2 regions of the Shewanella sp. SM68 genome follow, and region 2 is predicted to be linked to the other one. Evidence: riboswitches for the same ligand, from Rfam matches in the RefSeq annotation. Region 2 holds a riboswitch; the other holds the start of a gene.
The links. A riboswitch is a leader RNA that binds a small molecule or an ion and turns the genes downstream of it on or off. The one in region 2 is predicted to bind cobalamin.

Region 1: linked by a shared signal. The riboswitch ahead of L5M40_RS03925 (ABC transporter ATP-binding protein) and the one ahead of L5M40_RS04555 (TonB-dependent receptor) in region 2 are both predicted to bind cobalamin.

The regions. Positions count from the first base shown of each region.
Region 1 is NZ_JAKKRU010000002.1:174,751-179,177, forward strand. Features, by position in the region: gene cobT (nicotinate-nucleotide--dimethylbenzimidazole phosphoribosyltransferase) at 1-504, opposite strand, end outside; gene L5M40_RS03920 (FecCD family ABC transporter permease) at 715-1,845, opposite strand; gene L5M40_RS03925 (ABC transporter ATP-binding protein) at 1,842-2,723, opposite strand; cobalamin riboswitch at 2,823-3,030, opposite strand; gene L5M40_RS03930 (histidine phosphatase family protein) at 3,252-3,977, opposite strand; gene metH (methionine synthase) at 4,247-4,427, shown strand, end outside.
Region 2 is NZ_JAKKRU010000002.1:335,918-340,344, forward strand. Features, by position in the region: gene L5M40_RS04555 (TonB-dependent receptor) at 1-1,768, opposite strand, end outside; cobalamin riboswitch at 1,877-2,111, opposite strand; gene L5M40_RS04560 (hypothetical protein) at 2,246-3,688, opposite strand; gene rihA (pyrimidine-specific ribonucleoside hydrolase RihA) at 3,923-4,427, shown strand, end outside.

The DNA of each region.
Region 1 (4,427 bases), 160 kb from region 2:
CAAATCGCGCGCCATCGCAAAGCCTTTATCGACGGTTTCAAGCGCCATTGCGGGCTCTAAATGGATTGCCCCCGTTCCAGCACCAAGACGTTGATCAATAATGCCTTCAACCCCTTCAACTGGCGTTAACATACCGCAATCGATCACTTCGAGCTTAAAGCCCACCTGCCGACAAAAAACGTTAATCGCCGCGCCGCCATGGGCAAAGTTTTGCACCATTTGGTGAGTCACTTCGCTAGGGGCAATCGACACGCCTTCTGCGGCAATGCCATGATCCCCCGCAAACACTAACATGGTTGGATGGACTATTTTGAGCACATCCGTTTGTGGCTGCTCCGTTTGTTGCAAATCAGTCGCTTGCACGCGGGCAATCTGCAAGGCTAAGGATTCGAGCTGACCTAAGGCACCGGGCGGCTTAGTCTTAAGATCAATTTTCTGCAGAATCACCAGATCCTGCGCTTTACTCACAGGGCTTATTTGAAAAGACACGGCTGACTGAGACATCCACACTCCACTTTGTAATCTACATTAAATAACCACAACGCATCCCGCGTCTATGACGAACATGTCCAATTGTGCATTTCCAATCGCGGGTGGGATATCAACAGAAATACTGATTATCCCGCCAGCCTGCGCTTACGACATGACTCTAGGATGACGACTTAACTCTGGGTTTACGTCCTGACTAGGTGTGCCTACGGCATGACCTTGTATTTACGCCATGACTCTACGCTTACGTAAAATCAGCAAAAAGAACATGCTACCTATGGCGGCCGTGATAATGCCCACGGGCAACTCTTGATTACCCAATAAACAGCGCGCTAATACATCAATCCACACCATAAATAAGCCGCCCACCAACGCCGTTAATAAAATCGGTTGACGACCGGGAAACAGCATACGCACGGTATGGGGGATCATTAACCCGACAAAACCGATACCGCCGCAGGTAGCCACCAAAATAGCGGTAATCAAGGAGCAGAGCAGCAACATATTGAGCCGCAGCTTAGGCACATTCACCCCTAAGGTATGCGCCGTTTCATCCCCCGCCTGCAACGCCATGATCTGCCGTTTCATGCCTAAAATAATGAATAAACTCGCGCCAATCACCAGTGTTGGCAGTACTAACAAGGACCAACTGGCCTTTGCAAAACTGCCTAAACTCCAAAACAGCACAGAGGCTGTCGCCTGCGGACTGGCGAAATACAACAACAGACTCGTTAATGCGCCGAACATAAAGGAGGTCGCCACACCAGAGAGCAACATGCGCTCCACTTGGCTATTAAGCCCAAGGCCAGACAAGGCAAGCACTATCAGCACCGACAAACTGGCGCCAATAAAAGCGCCCAAGGGCAAGCTAAACCAAAGCAAACCAGACAAGGCACCCGAACCGCTAAAAAGCCCAGAATGTGCCGCCATGCCCGCATTATCAAAAAATCCAGAGCCCGTGAATAAGGTCAACATCACCACAGCGCCAAAGGACGCGCCAGAGCTAATGCCAAACAAATAGGGATCGGCGAGCGGATTGCGAGTCACGGTTTGCAACACACTGCCCGCCAGTGACAAACCCGCACCCGCCACAAAAGCCAGTAAAATGCGCGGTAGCCTGAGCTCCATCACAATGCGTTCAGTCATGCCATTGGCTTGAGTGAGGTTCGTCGCCTTATTGATAAATACTTGAATAACATCCGTAAAACTGATGTTCGCCGCACCAAAACTTGTCGCGGCAATAGGCGTTATCAAAGTGATGATACCTAATACTAGCAGCATCAGTTGTTGTCTCGTCAACGGTGTCACGATACGCCCCAAATATGAGATGAAATATTGTTTACTCCCCTGAGTCATCCACCTTCGCCTCGCTCGTTCAGGCCATGATCTACATGGTGGTAACCATAAAAATAGCTGATTAAGGGCTTTTTATGTTGTGGATGGGGCGATACCTGAACACACACGCCAAACACATCGCCAATTCGCGCCTCGGTTAATACTTCGGTTGGCGTCCCCATAGCGCTGACTTCCCCGTTATGGATCAACAACAAACTGTCGCACAGGGCACTGGCTAAATTAAGATCATGAATAGAGGCAATCACGCTGATGCCAAGACTACGCACCAATTCGAGGATTTGAATTTGATAGCGCACATCGAGGTGGTTCGTTGGCTCATCGAGGATTAAAAGCTGCGGCTGCTGCACTATGGCGCGGGCAATTAAGGCGCGTTGCTTTTCACCGCCGGATAAGTGTTCATATTGTTGGTGCATCTTATGGCTCAAGCCGACTTTCTCTAAAGCCTTAGCAATACGCTCAGTATCACAGCTCGAATTGGTATCGAACATACCCTTGTGGGGCGTTAAGCCCATGCTGACCAATTGCTCTGTGGTGAGGTCAAAATAGTGCGGTGTATCCTGCTGTACTACGGCGACGCGACAGGCAAACGCCTTGGGCGACAAGCGCTCAATATCTTGATCAAAAAGGGTAATTTTGCCCTGAGTCGGGCGAACAAACCGATACAAACAGCGCAGCAAGCTAGACTTGCCCGCACCGTTAGGGCCAATCAGCCCCAGCATCTGCCCCGTTGGCAGCGTAAAGTTAATATTGGAAAGTATGGTTTTGCCATCGATACACCAGCTCAACTGGCTCACATTAAGTGCGACTGATGGGCTCAATGACGGGTTAGTGTCACTGTCATTCACGGGGCTGTTAGTTTGGATTGCAGAAAGTTTCACCTAAGCGGCGCTCCTATCGAGTCCAAACCTGTATAAAAAAAGGTTGTACACATTGTCATCTGCTCCCTCGAGTCACCCGCTCGAGAACTAAGGCTGCACGCAGCGATAACAGAAATAGGCAGGTCTCCTGACTTGTAGAAAAGAAGGAGCTAGGCTCTAGAATCTAGAATCTAGAATCTAGGTGCTTCTTTAAACTACTCACAGTTGCGGGCACAGTTCGGGCTGACTGACGAGCAGCTCCCCGATTCCCTATTATGTTTGGGTTGATATGCTCTTTGTTAACAACGCCACTATTAATTAAAACAGCGGAGCGATTCGAACAAAGAGAGTCTATTCCCAACACCTATTTCTGCGACGTTATCACTCATTGCGCATGTAATACGCTATCTCGTTCAAACGTCAGGGAAAAGCATTATCCTACATCTATCCCATTAGGCAATGCTGTTTAAATCAGAATATTTTCATGTCAGCTTATTCTCGCCAAACGATCACGCCTAAACCATAACTCCTAGGTCGTGAAATAAGGCCTCAACACCTGCGCCCACTCGGCCAATCTAAACGCCAATAGCAGGCACCCTGTTCATCTTGCAGCACATTAATGCTCACCACGGCCGCCACGGGTAAATCGAGTTGACTATAAAACCCCACCGCCCGTTCAACCCCTAAGGCACGCGCCATTAAGTGACGGATCACCCCGCCGTGGGTCACGACCCACACTTGAGTGGCAGGCATATTATCAGCGGTTTCATTAATGGCACTGTTTTCATTACCCATTTTATGTGAGTCAAGGGTCAATCGTTCAAACTCGGCGGCGAGTATCTGGTCAATCGTCCCATTCACCCGCGACTCAAAACTTGCCATAGTTTCACCATTAGGCGGCGGAGTTTGCCAAGGGTCTTGCCAATACGCCGCTAAGCGTTCGCCCTCTTGTTGATACAGTTCATCGAGCCGACAACCGTCCCAATCACCAAAATCAATTTCCTGTAAACCCGACAAACACTGCGCCTGCAATGGCCTTGACTCAGATATCTGTGCCGCCGTCGAATGCAGCTCGGCGGCAAAAGCGTGGGCAAAATCGGCGCAGCGGCGTGAAGTCGAGCTATAAATCGCGCTACACACGCTGGCCTGTGACTCAACTGCAGCCGACATTTGTTGCCAACCCTTTTTGCTTAAAGGCACATCCACACGACCCCGCAAGATAGCGCCGCCTTCACACTCACCGTGGCGTAACAATAACAATCGAACTTGTTTCATATATGCCTTTTTAGTTAGGGACTAGATGCTAGGAACTCAAGCCGAGGGCCTAAATTCTAGATTCTAGATTCTCGCTCCTAATGCCTTTGACTTTCATCTTGCCCTGACAATCATAAGTCGCGTATTATGGACGTCTATACGTTTAAATGTCCAAAACAAATTTTTAAGAACAAGTATTCAAAAAATGTCGGCTGACGACAATAAAATGCACTTAGCATAACAATGGCCGATTTTTGGACTTAACTTAGCTGTATTTAAGGTAACTATTTATGACGATACCCTCTACCAAAGCCGGCCAGATATTGGCAGACATACGCAAACAGCTTGCAGAGCGCATTCTGATCTTAGACGGTGCCATGGGCACTATGATCCAAGGTTACAAGCTGGAAGAAGAGGACTATCGCGGCGAACGCTTTAAAGATTGGCACACTGACGTCAAAGGCAACAACG
Region 2 (4,427 bases):
CACCTTGATTAGCGTTATCGCCTTCGATAAAACGATCCCCCGTGTAGATAGCTTCGGCAAATACTTGGAAATGCTCAGCAAAATCCATGCTGACATAACCGCGTCCCGTGTGTTTTGCCACCCAAGACAGCTCTTTGCCATCGTTAGCACCATCGGTAAATTCGGCGTCGGTATAGTTATATTCCAGCCCTAGCTGCAGCGCTTTAGTGATCTGCCAATCCCAATCGGCACCCGCGCCATAACGACGAGAAGCGTCGGCATTAACGTTTGCACCGTTGAAATTTCCACCTATGGGTTTAACTGCACTCGAGTCATAAACAATTTCATCCTCTAAATCGAGACGATATAGGCTGACTCGTAGGGTTTGACTAGCGACAGCCCAATCCCAACCCGCCTCATAGGAACGGCCTGTTTGCGGCTTTAAGCCAAATACGCCCGGCGATGTATAAGCTTGCTCATCCACTTTGGCAAAACGGAAGTTATCATCGGCGCGCACGTAGAGTCTGTGCTCCGCAGTTGGGCGGTAATTTAAACCCAGTTCGAATGCGTGGGCATTTTCGTCTAAATCCATGCCATTAGGATAGACATTGCCATCGACTAACTCATCGGTCACCCGCGCATATCGTCCACCCACAACGTAACTTAAAGTATGACTTAAAGGCACTGTAGCTTGTAGATAGGCGCTTTGCATTTGCTGCACATTACTGCGCGCCATAGTGTCAAAATCAGCCTTACCACGGCTGATGTCTAAACCTGTGACTAGGCTTAGCTCGCCTTGACGCGTACTGTAATTCGCTAACGCTTTAGGGCTAAACATTAACAGTGAGCGTGTGTTATGGCTGTTCGCCCCCCAATTAAGAGAAGACACTAAGGTATCGCTATAATCTAAATCAGCCGCCAGCGCCCAGTTTTGATTAAGCTGATGCTGGTAACCCGTTCGCGCCGCAGTGGTCATCTCGTGGGCATACTCTACCTTATTTGATGAAGCACGGGGATCGTCTTTAAATTGCTTTTCAGTAAGCGAGCCCGGATTTTCACGATCGTTATCGTAGTAGCTGGTTTCAACAAAGAACGAGTCTGTGGCTGTTTTATATTGAATGCGGCCAAGAATAGAGCCGGTTTCGTTGGCATTATGCTGGCGATAGTTGTCACCTTGGTTGTAACTACCGGTGAAAAAGTAACGCCAATCTTTGTTGATCGCGCCAGACACATCACCACGACCTTCATAGGTATCAAAACTACCGCCAGATAACTGCACGCTGCCGCCAGTATTTTCAGGGGACTTAGTGACAATATTAATCACCCCGCCCACGGCTTGGTCACCATAAAGCACACCCGCACTACCCGATAAAATTTCAATACGATCCACTTGATTAAGCGGAATGGCATTAAGGCTAGGTGCGGCGATATCGATATTATTGAGACGACGACCATCAAGTAAAATCAGCGTGTTATTAACGGCAGTGCTGGCGCTAAAACCACGCATCGCAAAGCTAGTTCCAATATTGTTATCCGAAATTTGAATACCGCTTTGACCACGTAAGACGTCGGTCAAATTAGTCGCGCCACTCATTTCAATCGCAGCGGCATCAATCACATTCACATTGGCGGCAATATTTAACGGGGTCTTATCAGAGCGGCCGATCACGACAAGATGCTCGTCGACTTTAGCTGTGCTGGTATCGTCAGCCGCCATAACGGGCGCGATAATTGAAAAACTGCAAAGGCTGCCGATCAGCAGCGCGATTTTTGTTGGATTTGTTCCCATTTTACCTTTAACTCCTGCAAGGAAAACGGGGCATTGACGCCACGATACCGTTAATTCAGTCGTAAATACTGACGGTGATTATCGCATTTTGAGATCTGCCCACCGAAATCTCAAAAACACCTTTAGGGCCGGTCTCCGGACTTAGGCTATGTTAATCCATTAAAGTTGAATTAACACGAGACTGACCTTTCACATTCTGACTTTCGGGTTCTGTCTTGAACACACCAATCAAACGCGGTCCTCTCTCACCTTTTACCGTTGCGGGGGCAGTGCCAGAATTTCACTGGCTTCCCGATTATCTCACGACGCTATCATCGCAAGCACCACAGAAGGTTGACTCAAAATTAGGTTCAAAGGGCGTACAATCTGTTAACGCCCAACAAGGCTCAGAGCATATCAGACCTGAGCGCGCGCATTATAGACGTCTATACGGATGAAAGTCCATCAATCTCAGATTAGCGAGAAAACTCACATGAGCTAGAAAACGCCATCCCAGTTTTTTGCCGCAGGTTTTGGTCTGTCTTTGCTCAAAATCGCCTGACGCTGCTCAGGAGTTTCGCATTGGGCAACGGGGGTAAAATCCAGCGGTTTAATCACTAACGAGTCAGCAGGTTGTACCGGCGACTTGTCGAACATGGGCAAATTCATCGACCAAGAGACCAGCTCCCCCTTTTCGCTGATGCCAACATAACCGTCATTTGCGCCATCTAACCAAGTGAGTCGCGGAATACGTGCAATCAACTTCTCCACATTTTCACGGTTGGCGCGATAACCAACAGGCACCACTTTGCCATCGGGACGCGTAAACACAAAGGAGGCAGGCCCTCGAGTAATGATGCTGCCTTCCTGCCAATATTTATCAAGAATCTCTTGGGCATAGTGAAACCCAAACATATGAGCGTAATCAGTATCGTCGGCCACTATTTGCGGCACGGCCTTATCCCGCAGTAATAAAAAGCCTGAGCCAATGCTAATAATCTCTTTTACCCCTGTGATATTGGTTTTTTTAATCCAATCGACACCACAGTTAATCCCATCGCCCCAAAAATGCGCATCCCCCGTAGGACTTAAAATCGCAAAGGCACAATTGTTTGCCGTCATACTCGCCACATCCTTTAAGGCGCTGCGGATCGAGTAAGCATCACTGCGCCAACCCCAACTCACCACAGTGCCGTCCTTTTTCAAGGCGGCATAGGTGTGTTGAAAATATTCGATCTTCGCTACATCCGTAAGCTGCGGGAGTAACTTTTTCATATTGGTCGACTCTTCAACCTGCCCCCAAATCACAGCACTGCCCTCTTTTTTGAGGGCGACAAAACTGCGTCCTCTGGCAAAGATATCGACAACATCAACTAATTGATCCTGCACATGTAAGCTATTGCCGCCGTAGGGGCCATAACCCCAAGTGTGTACCTTGCCATTAGCATCAAGGGCCGCAATGGCCTCTTGATTAGCGAACAACTTGGTAATATTGGTCATGCGGTTTTGCAGGGCTTTGTCGAGGCTCAATTTCCCCACATTACCCCAGTAAACCACAGTGCCATCTTGACGTAGCGCGGCAAACCCGTCCTTAACTGGGACGATTTGCTTCACTTGCTTAAGCTGCTCCGTCACCTCCCTGCTATCACCGCCAGCATAACTGTCGCCCCAAGTGATCACCTCACCGGATTTAGTTAACGCCGCAAAGGCCGAACTGTTGGTGACTACAGTCTCGACTGTGGGTAAATCACAGGGAATATGGCGATACTGTGGACTCGGATTTTCCTTAAGTTGGAGCAGTTTGCCGTTATCGAACTGCAGCAATGACTCGTTATTGCTTTCAATAATGGCCATAGGTTGAGGATCGCTACAGCCAGAGATCTGCATGGCAACCATGCCCGCGAGTAAAGCCTTAGGCCAAGTAATTCGATGAGTGAGCATTACTTATTTCCTTGTATTTGCTTGGATATGTCATTCAATGTTGTGCAGCGGACAGAGCGAGAATGGATTTACCTAACATCGCCTAGTGTCAAAAATGGGCAGAATTCTAGCAGCTTGTTGATAAAAAGACGAAAATGCTCACAGTTTACTCTGCAAGTCCCCTCCACAGGCTAGCGCCTAACTGATGGCATGCTATTCTAAGCCCCCATCACCACTGTTTAAAGGAGTAACAGTATGACTCGCCCTATTATTCTGGATTGCGATCCCGGCCATGACGACGCTATTGCGCTCATTTTAGCTCTCGCCCATCCAGAGCTGGTTCCACTGGCCGTCACCACCAGCGCCGGTAACCAAACGCCGGATAAAACGCTCAATAATGCCCTGCGGATCTTAACCTTATTAAATCGCAGTGATATTCCTGTCGCTGGCGGCGCCGTCAAGCCATTAGCTCGCGAATTAATCATTGCCGACAATGTCCATGGTGAAACCGGACTTGACGGCCCTGCATTGCCAGAGCCCAGCTTTGCGCCACAAACACTCAATGCCGTAGAACTGATGGCCAAGAAAATTCGCCAAAGCGATAAGCCTGTGACACTCGTCCCCACAGGACCACTCACCAATATCGCGCTTTTGCTCGCCAGCCACCACGAATTACACGCCAAGATCGAACGCATAGTGCTAATGGGCGGCGCAGCCGGTGTCGGCAATTGGACGCCTGCCGCCGAGTTTAATATTTTTG